Regions from separate parts of the Sporomusa sp. 246TCP1 genome, predicted to be linked through region 2. Evidence: riboswitches for the same ligand, from Rfam matches in the RefSeq annotation. Region 2 holds a riboswitch; the other holds the start of a gene.
What was found. A riboswitch is a leader RNA that binds a small molecule or an ion and turns the genes downstream of it on or off. The one in region 2 is predicted to bind lysine.

Region 1: linked by a shared signal. The riboswitch ahead of dapB (4-hydroxy-tetrahydrodipicolinate reductase) and the one ahead of AC1ECB_RS15205 (diaminopimelate decarboxylase family protein) in region 2 are both predicted to bind lysine.

Annotation. Positions count from the first base shown of each region.
Region 1 is NZ_CM170492.1:1,166,350-1,171,278, reverse strand. It holds gene dapA (4-hydroxy-tetrahydrodipicolinate synthase) at 1-412, opposite strand, end outside; gene dapG (aspartate kinase) at 428-1,648, opposite strand; gene AC1ECB_RS05830 (aspartate-semialdehyde dehydrogenase) at 1,659-2,690, opposite strand; gene dapB (4-hydroxy-tetrahydrodipicolinate reductase) at 2,756-3,550, opposite strand; lysine riboswitch at 3,721-3,891, opposite strand; gene AC1ECB_RS05820 (general stress protein) at 4,012-4,686, opposite strand; gene AC1ECB_RS05815 (YlmC/YmxH family sporulation protein) at 4,817-4,929, opposite strand, start outside.
Region 2 is NZ_CM170492.1:3,195,652-3,200,580, reverse strand. It holds gene AC1ECB_RS15215 (hypothetical protein) at 1-103, opposite strand, end outside; gene AC1ECB_RS15210 (Crp/Fnr family transcriptional regulator) at 243-923, shown strand; lysine riboswitch at 1,017-1,190, shown strand; gene AC1ECB_RS15205 (diaminopimelate decarboxylase family protein) at 1,376-2,635, shown strand; gene AC1ECB_RS15200 (aspartyl-phosphate phosphatase Spo0E family protein) at 2,827-2,997, shown strand; gene AC1ECB_RS15195 (hexokinase family protein) at 3,036-4,358, shown strand; tRNA gene AC1ECB_RS15190 (tRNA-Arg) at 4,426-4,502, shown strand; partial or broken gene AC1ECB_RS15185 (efflux RND transporter permease subunit) at 4,576-4,843, opposite strand; gene AC1ECB_RS15180 (TetR/AcrR family transcriptional regulator) at 4,853-4,929, opposite strand, start outside.

The DNA.
Region 1 (4,929 bases), 2.0 Mb from region 2:
GAACATTATATACAATAAGTGGCAGACTTGTTGATTCGGCAATGGCTTTAAAATGCTGGTAGTACCCTTCTTGCGGCGGCTTATTATAATAGGGACCAACGAGCATTGCGCCATGCACACCAATTTTTTCCGCCTCTTTAGTCAATTCAATAGAAGCTCTCGTATCATTTGATCCAGTGCCAGCAATAACCGTAGCCTTATCACCTACAGTCTCCATTACTATTTTGAACAATTTTAACTTTTCATCGCGAGTTAATGTAGCTGCTTCACCAGTGCTGCCGGCAACAACCAGTCCGTCAGAACCGTTATTCACAAGATAATTCGCCAAATTGGCCACTTCACTATAGTTTACACTATAATCAGCATTAAACGGGGTTACCATTGCGGTTAAGACTCGCCCGAAATTCTTCATTACACTCGCCCCTTATTAATTTGATAAACCAAATTTCTCATGAAGCGATTTAACAGCAGCACCAACATCACTTTGCAGCACAAGCACTGAAATAGAGGTATGAGAGTCTACTGTCTGGAGAATAGCAATTTTATTGCGAGACAGAGCTTCAATAAAGCTTGCCATCACACCTGGTACTTCTCGCATTCCGCCGCCAACAACGGATACTTTTGCACAATCTTCTACTATTTCAAATTCATAATTTAAACGTTTAAGTTTTATTGATGCTTTTTCGGCATGGTCAGCATTAATGGTAAACATGATCTCGCCGGGATGAATATTAATTAAATCAACGCTAATACCATTATCAGCCATAGTTTTAAACACCTTAAAACTTGCATCAGTTCCCATAGTATCGTCTAGATGAACTTTAACCTGAACAATATTGGTCAAGTAGGTTACGCCTGTTGCAACACGGTCAATTACTGCTGAACCACCGGTGTCTTCTTTGGCAATATTAGTAATAAGTGTTCCGGGAGCTTCAGAAAATGTTGATTTTACTACAAGGGGAATATTTTTTTGCATGGCAATTTCAACTGCGCGGGGATGTATAACCTTGGCACCTTGATGAGCCAGTTGACATACTTCCCCATAACTTATGCAATCAAGGATTTTTGCATTCTCAACAATTCTTGGATCAGCTGTCATGATTCCGTCAACATCTGTATATATTTCAATAATATCAGCATTCAGAGCCGCCCCCAAGGCTGATGCACTAGTATCACTGCCGCCTCGTCCCAAGGTGGTAAATTCGTTTTCGCCAGTCATACCCTGAAAACCACACACAACAGGTACCTTTCCCTGTTTTAACAGATTGATTATCTTTGTTGGATCACACTTTAAAATGCGGGCATCAGTAAAATGTTCGTCAGTAATAATACCCGCAATTCCTCCTGTCAACATTACTGCGTCCATACCTGCGGCCTGCAGCATACCGGCCATAATCACGGCTGAGATTATTTCGCCACAACACATAATCTGATCAAGTTCGCGATCAGCAATATTCTTATAGGCTGACCGCGCGATATCAATTAGTGTATCGGTAGCGTAAGGAGCCCCCTTGCGTCCCATAGCCGATACTACAACTACCGGATTAAAGCCTTGATCCCGCGCCTTTTCAATTTTGCGCAGTGCAAGTTCCCGCACTTCGGGTGACGCAACAGATGTGCCCCCGAACTTCTGGACAATTATTCGCATTTTGTACACCTCAAATTAAATTATGCTCAATCATATACTCAGCTATTTGCAGAGCATTAAGCGCTGCACCTTTTCTAATTTGATCGCCTACTACCCACATGTTTAATCCATAAGGTACAGTTTTATCGGCCCGAATACGACCGACGAACACTTCATTACTGTCCGAAGTATATAACGGCATAGGATACAGCATTTCAGCCGGGTTATCTTGTACAATTACACCCGAAAATTTAGAGAGTACCTGTTTTGCCTCTTCTGGAGACAGCGGGCCATTCAACTCGATGTTAATAGATTCAGAGTGACTGCGATATACTGGTACCCTAACTGTCGTCGCAGTTATCCCGATGTTATAGTCATTGAATATTTTATGGGTCTCATTTATCATTTTCATTTCTTCTTTAGTGTAATCTTCCTCAACAAATACATCTATCTGTGGTAAGAGATTAAACGCTATTTGATAATGCTTGGGCAAGCTGGCACTTGGTAAAATATTCGCTTCTACAGGACGATTTTCTACAACCGACCTAACCTGGTCAGTCAGTTCATCAATGCCTTCTTTGCCGGCGCCCGAAACAGCTTGATAAGTAGAAACAACTATGCGCTTGATCTTTGCTGCATCATAGACAGGCTTTAATGCCATAACCATAATAATTGTTGAACAATTAGGGTTAGCAATAATCCCTTTGTGATTTTTTATAGCTTCAGGGTTAACTTCCGGCACAACCAAAGGTACTTCCGGGTCCATACGGAAAGCACTTGAGTTATCAATAACAACCGCTCCCCGTTTGGCGGCCTCAGGAGCTAATGTTTTACTAATTGAACCGCCTGCAAATAAGGCAATCTGCACACCATTAAATGAATCTGGTGTTGCCTCCTCAACGATGTAGTCTTTACCCATAAAGGCAATAGTTTTACCTGCTGAGCGTTCAGATGCTAACAACTTCAATTCGTTAAATGGAAAATTACGTTCTTCAATAAGTTTTAAAAATTCTTGGCCAACTGCTCCAGTTGCCCCTAAAATTGCTACATTATACTTTTTCATTTAAGTTTTCCCCCATTCAATAATTCAACTCATAGTTCTTGCAGATCAGCATTCTTTGGCACGCTCTAGCCCATTATATGCTCAAGACCCAAAATCAGTCCATCAACGGTTAGCACTTTCTTACAAGCCAGTACTACTCCCGGCATAAAAGATTCTCTGGATATCGAGTCATGGCGAATTGTTAGCGTTTGTCCCAAGCCACCAAAAATTACTTCCTGATGAGCTACATAGCCAGGTAACCGAACACTATGTAATCGAATACCTGCTTCCTCGCCGCCACGCGCACCAGGTAATTTTTCTTTCTCATCGGGATGGCCTTGCTGCATTGTTCCCCGTACACCGGCAATTAATTCGGCAGTTCTGAGAGCTGTGCCAGACGGAGCATCAAGTTTTTGGTCATGATGCATCTCAATAATTTCAACATGCGGCAAATACTTAGCAGCCTCTTGTGCAAGCTTCATCATAAGAATAGCGCCGATGGAAAAATTAGGTGAAATAACCGCATTAACTTTAGAAACGGCACATAGTTCACGAATATCCTCAATATCAGGTTCCGTTAAACCGGTTGTACCTACAACCGGACAGACGCCATTTTTAATTGCAAACTTAATGTTATTTAAAACTGATTGCGGATTGGTAAAATCAACCATAACCTGAGGTTTCGTTTCATTGATAACAGTAAGTAAATCATTGCCAACTGTTACCCCTGTTTTACCTGCACCGATAATATCACCTACATCAGCAAACTCGGAATTTATATCTACTGCTCCTACTATGCTTAACTGTGGATCATTATGAACGGCTCTCAACACTTCCCGACCCATTTTGCCATAGGCACCACATACCATCACTCTAATCAAGCACTATCCACCTCCTGTTTAATAAGAAAAGAAGCCTTGTTCAATCCAGAGAAAGTAAACTTTCCAGCTGGATAAAAGATAAAAAGCAGCTGGTGAGTACATTTCTCACCAGCTGCTAAACAGCATTTTCTGACCTTAGGAAAATATATGCGTATATATCGTCCCTGACCAGATGAGATAGCACTCCACCAAGTACTGGTGACAGTCTTAAATCTATTTGATGTAAGACCAGTAAGAAGATTTGGCGTTCTTTCTTACTTCGGCGGTTACCCCTTTTCTTTCAGCTCATCGATTCCACTCTCACTGAAAGTACTCTTGACTCCCGCACCTCTACTTCATCCTTTACAGGATGTTGCTTATTCATTTTATACACATTTTATACCAAATGTTCCTGCATTGTCAAATAAATATTGAGAGTTGTTTATTTTATCACCCAAAATGCTTCTGGTAAAAACACATTTTTAGGTTAATGCATGAGTTTCAACATCTTTTGCTCCGTTTTGACGCAGAATTTGAGCTGCTTGATTCGCTTTAGCGGCATCAGAGCGGATTATTGCCAGAATCCCGCCTTGTACTACATGTTGTTCATAGCGCCTGCCTGCTTCCGCCGGAATACCCCAATCAATAAGGCCACCCGTAATACCGCCTGCTACCGCCCCACTTAAGGCAGCTGCTATTGGCCCTGCGGCTAATACAGGTCCTACACCAGGAATAGCTAAAGCACCTGCCCCCAAAAGCAAACCGCCAATACCGCCTAACGTGCCGCCTGTTAGGGCACCATCGGTAATATCATCCTCAACATATTCAGTTTCCCGGCCTTGCTGCTTTTTATTCTTGGAAACAATATTTATTTCTTCTGTTGTGAACCCTTGCGTTCTAAGCGCATTTACCGCCTGCTCAGCCTTATCATGAGAATTAAATACACCAATTACGCTCTTTACTCCTGTTGTGCCTGCCTGCATTGCAGACGGCTGAGTCTGCGCCGCCGAACCCGCAACCGGTATCTGAGCATTTGCAGTTTGCGACTGGGTGCTTGTATTACTATTTACCAAAGCATTCTCTGTATGGCCTGAGATTTGAGTTGTTGGCTGACTGCCAGTAGTTCCTTGCAAAATAGAATCGTTTGTTATTGACATCAATAAGCCTCCTAACATTAATCTGATATACAGTTTACTGTTAGGGTTGACAAGTACCGCATTTTTTATGCTAGATGGAAAGGTAAAGAATAAAAGACTTGACACAAACCAAGTCTTTTATTACCCAAACTTAGCTAGAATACATGCGCTCATACGCATTATCTAAGTCAACAATAACAACTTCATCCCCAATGCGTTTGATTGCCTCCCATGGTATTATTACTATCTGATTGTCACCTAAAA
Region 2 (4,929 bases):
AGACTGACACAAAAGGTGGTATTGGCAAATACAAGCGCAATGCTTGGAACACAATTACAAGTGCAAGCAGTAGGGCTGTCCGACTGATTTTCTTTATACTCATACTCCCTCCTAAATAATCATTTTTTAAAAAAAATATGATAATGATTTTCATTATCAATTGATTTTTAGAAAATTATACTATACCATAAAAGTAAATACAGTATCTGAAGACACACTTATCATTTTTTAGGAGAAAAGTTATGGAGAAGTTGTTATCTGCCCTTCAACAGTCTGCTTTATTTAAAGGAAAAACACGTAGTGAAATTGCCGCTTTGTTAGCTAAGATTAATTACCGGGTCCGGGAATATCAGGAAAGTGAAATTATTTTTTCTATCAACCACCCTGCCGATACTCTGGGCATTATATTGGAAGGAGAGGTTGATGTAAAGAAGGATTTTTGTTCTGGTAAAGTCATTACTGTTACTACCCGCTGCCGGTTTGACCTCTTGGCAGACGCCGCCATGTTCGCCGGTACCCAATACTATCCGGGAACACTTTTTGCCAGTAAGCCCAGCAAAATATTGTTGTTGCACAGAAAGGATTTACTTCAGCTATTTGCTTTTGAACAAACCATTATGTTAAATTTCTTATGCTCAGTTTCAAGTCGCATGCTGGTTTTAAATCAAAAAATTGAGACTCTTTCCTTACCCTCGATTCAGAGTAAAATTGCGTACTTTATCATTACCGAAAGCCAAGCCAAGCGCTCTGCCGTTATTACACTTTCATTTTCTAAGAAAGCTTGGGCTGAACACCTTAATGTGTCTCGTACCTCCTTGTCCCGGGAATTGAGACAGTTAGAAAAGGCCAACCTAATAGCTTTTCATAAACGTACTATCCATATTAAACAGTTAGATAAACTTTATGAATTACTGGCAGGATGAAGGATGATAAAAAGGATTTCATTATCTATGTGTTGCTTGTGCAGATATTGACACTACCTGGGGTGTACTGATATTATAGACATAATCGATATATTTTCCGATAGAGGCGCGGCAGAGCAAGAGTAAGTATGAAGAGTTGGCAGCGATGACCATACTGAAAGGGGCTGACCGCCGAAGTGAAGGTTTTTGCCAAGAACTTTTTGCTGGTTTTGCATTTAATAAATGTAAGACTGTCACCTGTGGTTATGGTGGAGCGCTATCCTTGCAGCTGATGAGAGTCTCTCTTGTCTTTAAGCAGTTTGCGGGAATCAGCGCAAACTGCTTTTATAATGGGAATTATAGCATTTGCATACGCAAGCGGTAGTTTATTGCCGACAGCTCACCCGTATATGCAACAAGATTTAACATGCTGTTCTATTAAAAATAGTTATTAACAAAGGTAGGCGAAACAATTGGCTGAAAAAAGATTACCATTTACAAAAGAGCAAGTAACAGAAGTGATCAAACAGTATCCAACACCGTTTCATATTTATGATGAGGCACCCATTAGACAAAATGCCCGTAAACTAACGAAAGCCTTTGCCTGGGCACCAGAATTTAAAGAGTATTTTGCTGTAAAGGCTACTCCCAATCCGCATCTTTTGAAAGTGCTGAGGGAAGAAGGTCTTGGGGCAGACTGCAGTTCGCTGCCAGAACTTATTTTAGCAGAAAAAGCAGGTATGTGCGGTGAAGAGATTATCTTGACATCGAATGATACTCCGGCTATTGAATTCAAAAAGGCGCGTGAATTAGGGGCGATCATTAATCTTGATGATATTAGTCATATTGACTATTTAGATAAGCATGCTGGAATTCCGGAGATGATTTGTTTCCGATATAATCCAGGTCCGCTTAGGGACGGAGGCAACTCAATTATCGGTAACCCGGAAGATTCTAAATATGGCTTAACGCGTAAACAGCTTTTGGATGCCTACCGGATTATGCAGTCAAGAGGAGTAAAGCGGTTTGGTATTCATACTATGGTTATTTCTAATGAACTTGACCCTAATTACTTCATTGAAACTGCCAATATGATGTTTGACCTTATTATTGAGATTTATCGGACACTTGATATTAAAATCGAGTTTGTTAATTTTGGCGGTGGCATTGGTGTCCCTTACCGGCCTGAAGAGGAGCCCGTTGATATCGATGTGGTTAGTCAGGGTATTAAGAAAGCATATGAGGCCAAGATTGCGGCCAATGGTCTGGCACCGCTAAAGATTGCTATGGAGTGCGGCCGGATGATTACCGGGCCTTATGGTTATCTGGTATCGACAGTGTTGCATAAGAAAGAGATCTACAAAAATTATATAGGCTTGGATGCCTGTATGGCTAACCTGATGCGTCCGGCTCTATACGGTGCTTATCACCACATTACGGTATTGGGTAAAGAGGAGTGGCCGTTAGGATATATGTATGATGTCGCTGGTTCTCTATGCGAAAATAATGATAAGTTTGCCATTAATCGTAAGTTGCCCATGGTTGATATTGGTGATATATTGGTTATTCATGATGCGGGAGCTCATGGTCATGCAATGGGATTTAACTATAATGGCAAGTTACGGTCGGCGGAATTAATGCTGAAGCCGGATGGCAGTGTTGAACTTATCCGGAGGGCGGAAACTATTGAGGATTACTTTGCTACATTGGATTTTTCTGGTTTGGAAAAATAATGCGAAATTCGCCTGACGTTTGTCAGGTGAAGAAGTAGAGCAAGGGGCGACATTTTTTTTTTAGCCTAGCAAAAAAAATGTAAAAAAAATCATGATAAAGAACAATATTCCCTCTTCCAAAATTAGGCAATGTGATTTATAATGTTAATTGTTGCTAATATAAGGAAATTGTTTTGTGGAGGGCACATTTGTTGTTAGATAATATCGAAAAAATTACCATTAACGATATCATAGAAAATTTGCGCGAAAGAATGCATTCACTGGCTGTGTCCTATGGATTGTCACATCCCCAAGTTTTGGAAGCCAGCCAGTTATTAGATCACGAAATAAGTAAATATTACCATCAACTACGCAATCATTAATTGTTAGGTTGCAAGTACTCACCCGGGAGTTGAATGGTTTGGCTGATTTAAGCAGAGTTTTAGCAGGCTTAGAAGAAGAGTTGGCTGTATCAGCCAATTTATTACAAGATATCGCTATCCGGTTTAAAGGTGCAATGACTGCTGGTTTGCTCGGTATGCCAAGTTCTCTAAAAATGTTGCCGGCATTTATTAATGCTCCCACTGGTCAGGAGCAAGGTACTGTAGTTGCTGTTGACTTTGGCGGCACAAACATAAGGGTATTGCTGATTGAACTGACAGGACAAGGTCAGGCTCAGATTATTTCCAGGCGGTCATTTCCCCTCAAAAATAAGCAGGCCAATTATGACTTTACGGCTGCGTCAGCATCTGGAATGCAATTATTTGACTTCATAGCTGGGAAAATTGCTGAAATCGTGCCAACAGCCGACAAAACCTACCCACTGGGACATACTTTTTCTTTTCCTTGTCGCCAGTATGCTGTTAATAAAGCTGAACTAATTAGTTGGACAAAGGAGATCAAGACAGCGGGGGTTGAAGGAGAAAATGTCGGACAGCTATTGCAAGCGGCATTAGAACGCAACGGGATTGGTCATGTTCAGTCACTGGCGGTAATTAATGATACTACCGGTACTTTGCTAACTGCCGCATATAAGGATAACACTACTGATATTGGTACTATTTGCGGTACCGGACATAACAGCTGTTATCTTGAACCTGATCATCCGCTGACCAAGCAGCCGATGATCGTCAATATGGAATCAGGTAATTTTGATCAAATAGTGCAAACTAAATACGATATATGCCTGGATCAGAATAGTGAAAAACCAGGGGTGCAACGCCTGGAGAAGATGGCTTCAGGTCATTATTTAGGTGAACTTGTTCGAATTATTGTCAGCAGTCTGGTCGCTAATGGTTACATGAACGGAGAGACAGCAGAGCCATTGAATATACCATATTTTCTATCTACAGAAGATCTTTCCACAATGCTTGCTGATCATACATCAGGCTTGAATGCTGTAGCTAGAGTTGCTGCTAATCGCTTAGGAATGAGTGAGCTAAGGACAAGTGAACTTGTAGCTTTGCAAACCATTGCCAGATTTGTTACGATCAGATCTGCCCGTTTGGTGGCTGCTACCTGGGCTGGTATATTGTTTAAGATTGATCCGGAGCTTAAACGGCGGCATACGATTGCTGTTGACGGGTCACTATACGAAAAGATGCCAGGATATGCCGAGTATTTGGCACAGGCGATGAAGGAGGTGTTAGGTATAGGGAACAATCAGGTTGCTATTCGCCTTAGTAAAGACGGTTCAGGTATTGGTGCGGCTATTGCGGCAGCCACGGTATATAGTCCTCACTAAATACAAAAAAATGATTACTGGTGTTGACATTTTTTAATTTGCATAATATAATAGTCAAGTAGCACATGACTCCGTAGCTCAGCTGGATAGAGCGTTTGACTACGAATCAAAAGGTCGCAGGTTCGAATCCTGCCGGGGTCGCCATAGATATTTCAAGGGTTTTACGAGGTTTTCGTAAAACCTTTTTTTCGTTTTCATAGCAGTTTGACAAACATTGTCAATCGTTTTTATGGAGATGTATGCCAGGGGTTGCAGCGGTCCCTTGCAATTTCATACTGTCATGCGAAGAAATTGAGCTGTCAACTTTGTACCAGGCGGTATACATGACCGGCAAGACGATGAGTGTTAATATCGTAGCACCGAACAGGTCCGCTGGCAATAGCGACGGCCATGGCTCCCCAGAAAATACTAGATACTAACGGAATCATCCCCAGTATGGCGGCTGCCGCTGTCAGCAGTATGGGACGCAGATTTAAAATAAGGGAGGGAAAATCTTATTTTTTAGGTGGGAGTAGTCCGAACACGATGATATCGGCCATTGCCGATAATGCATCCGCGTGGGTCATGTTGC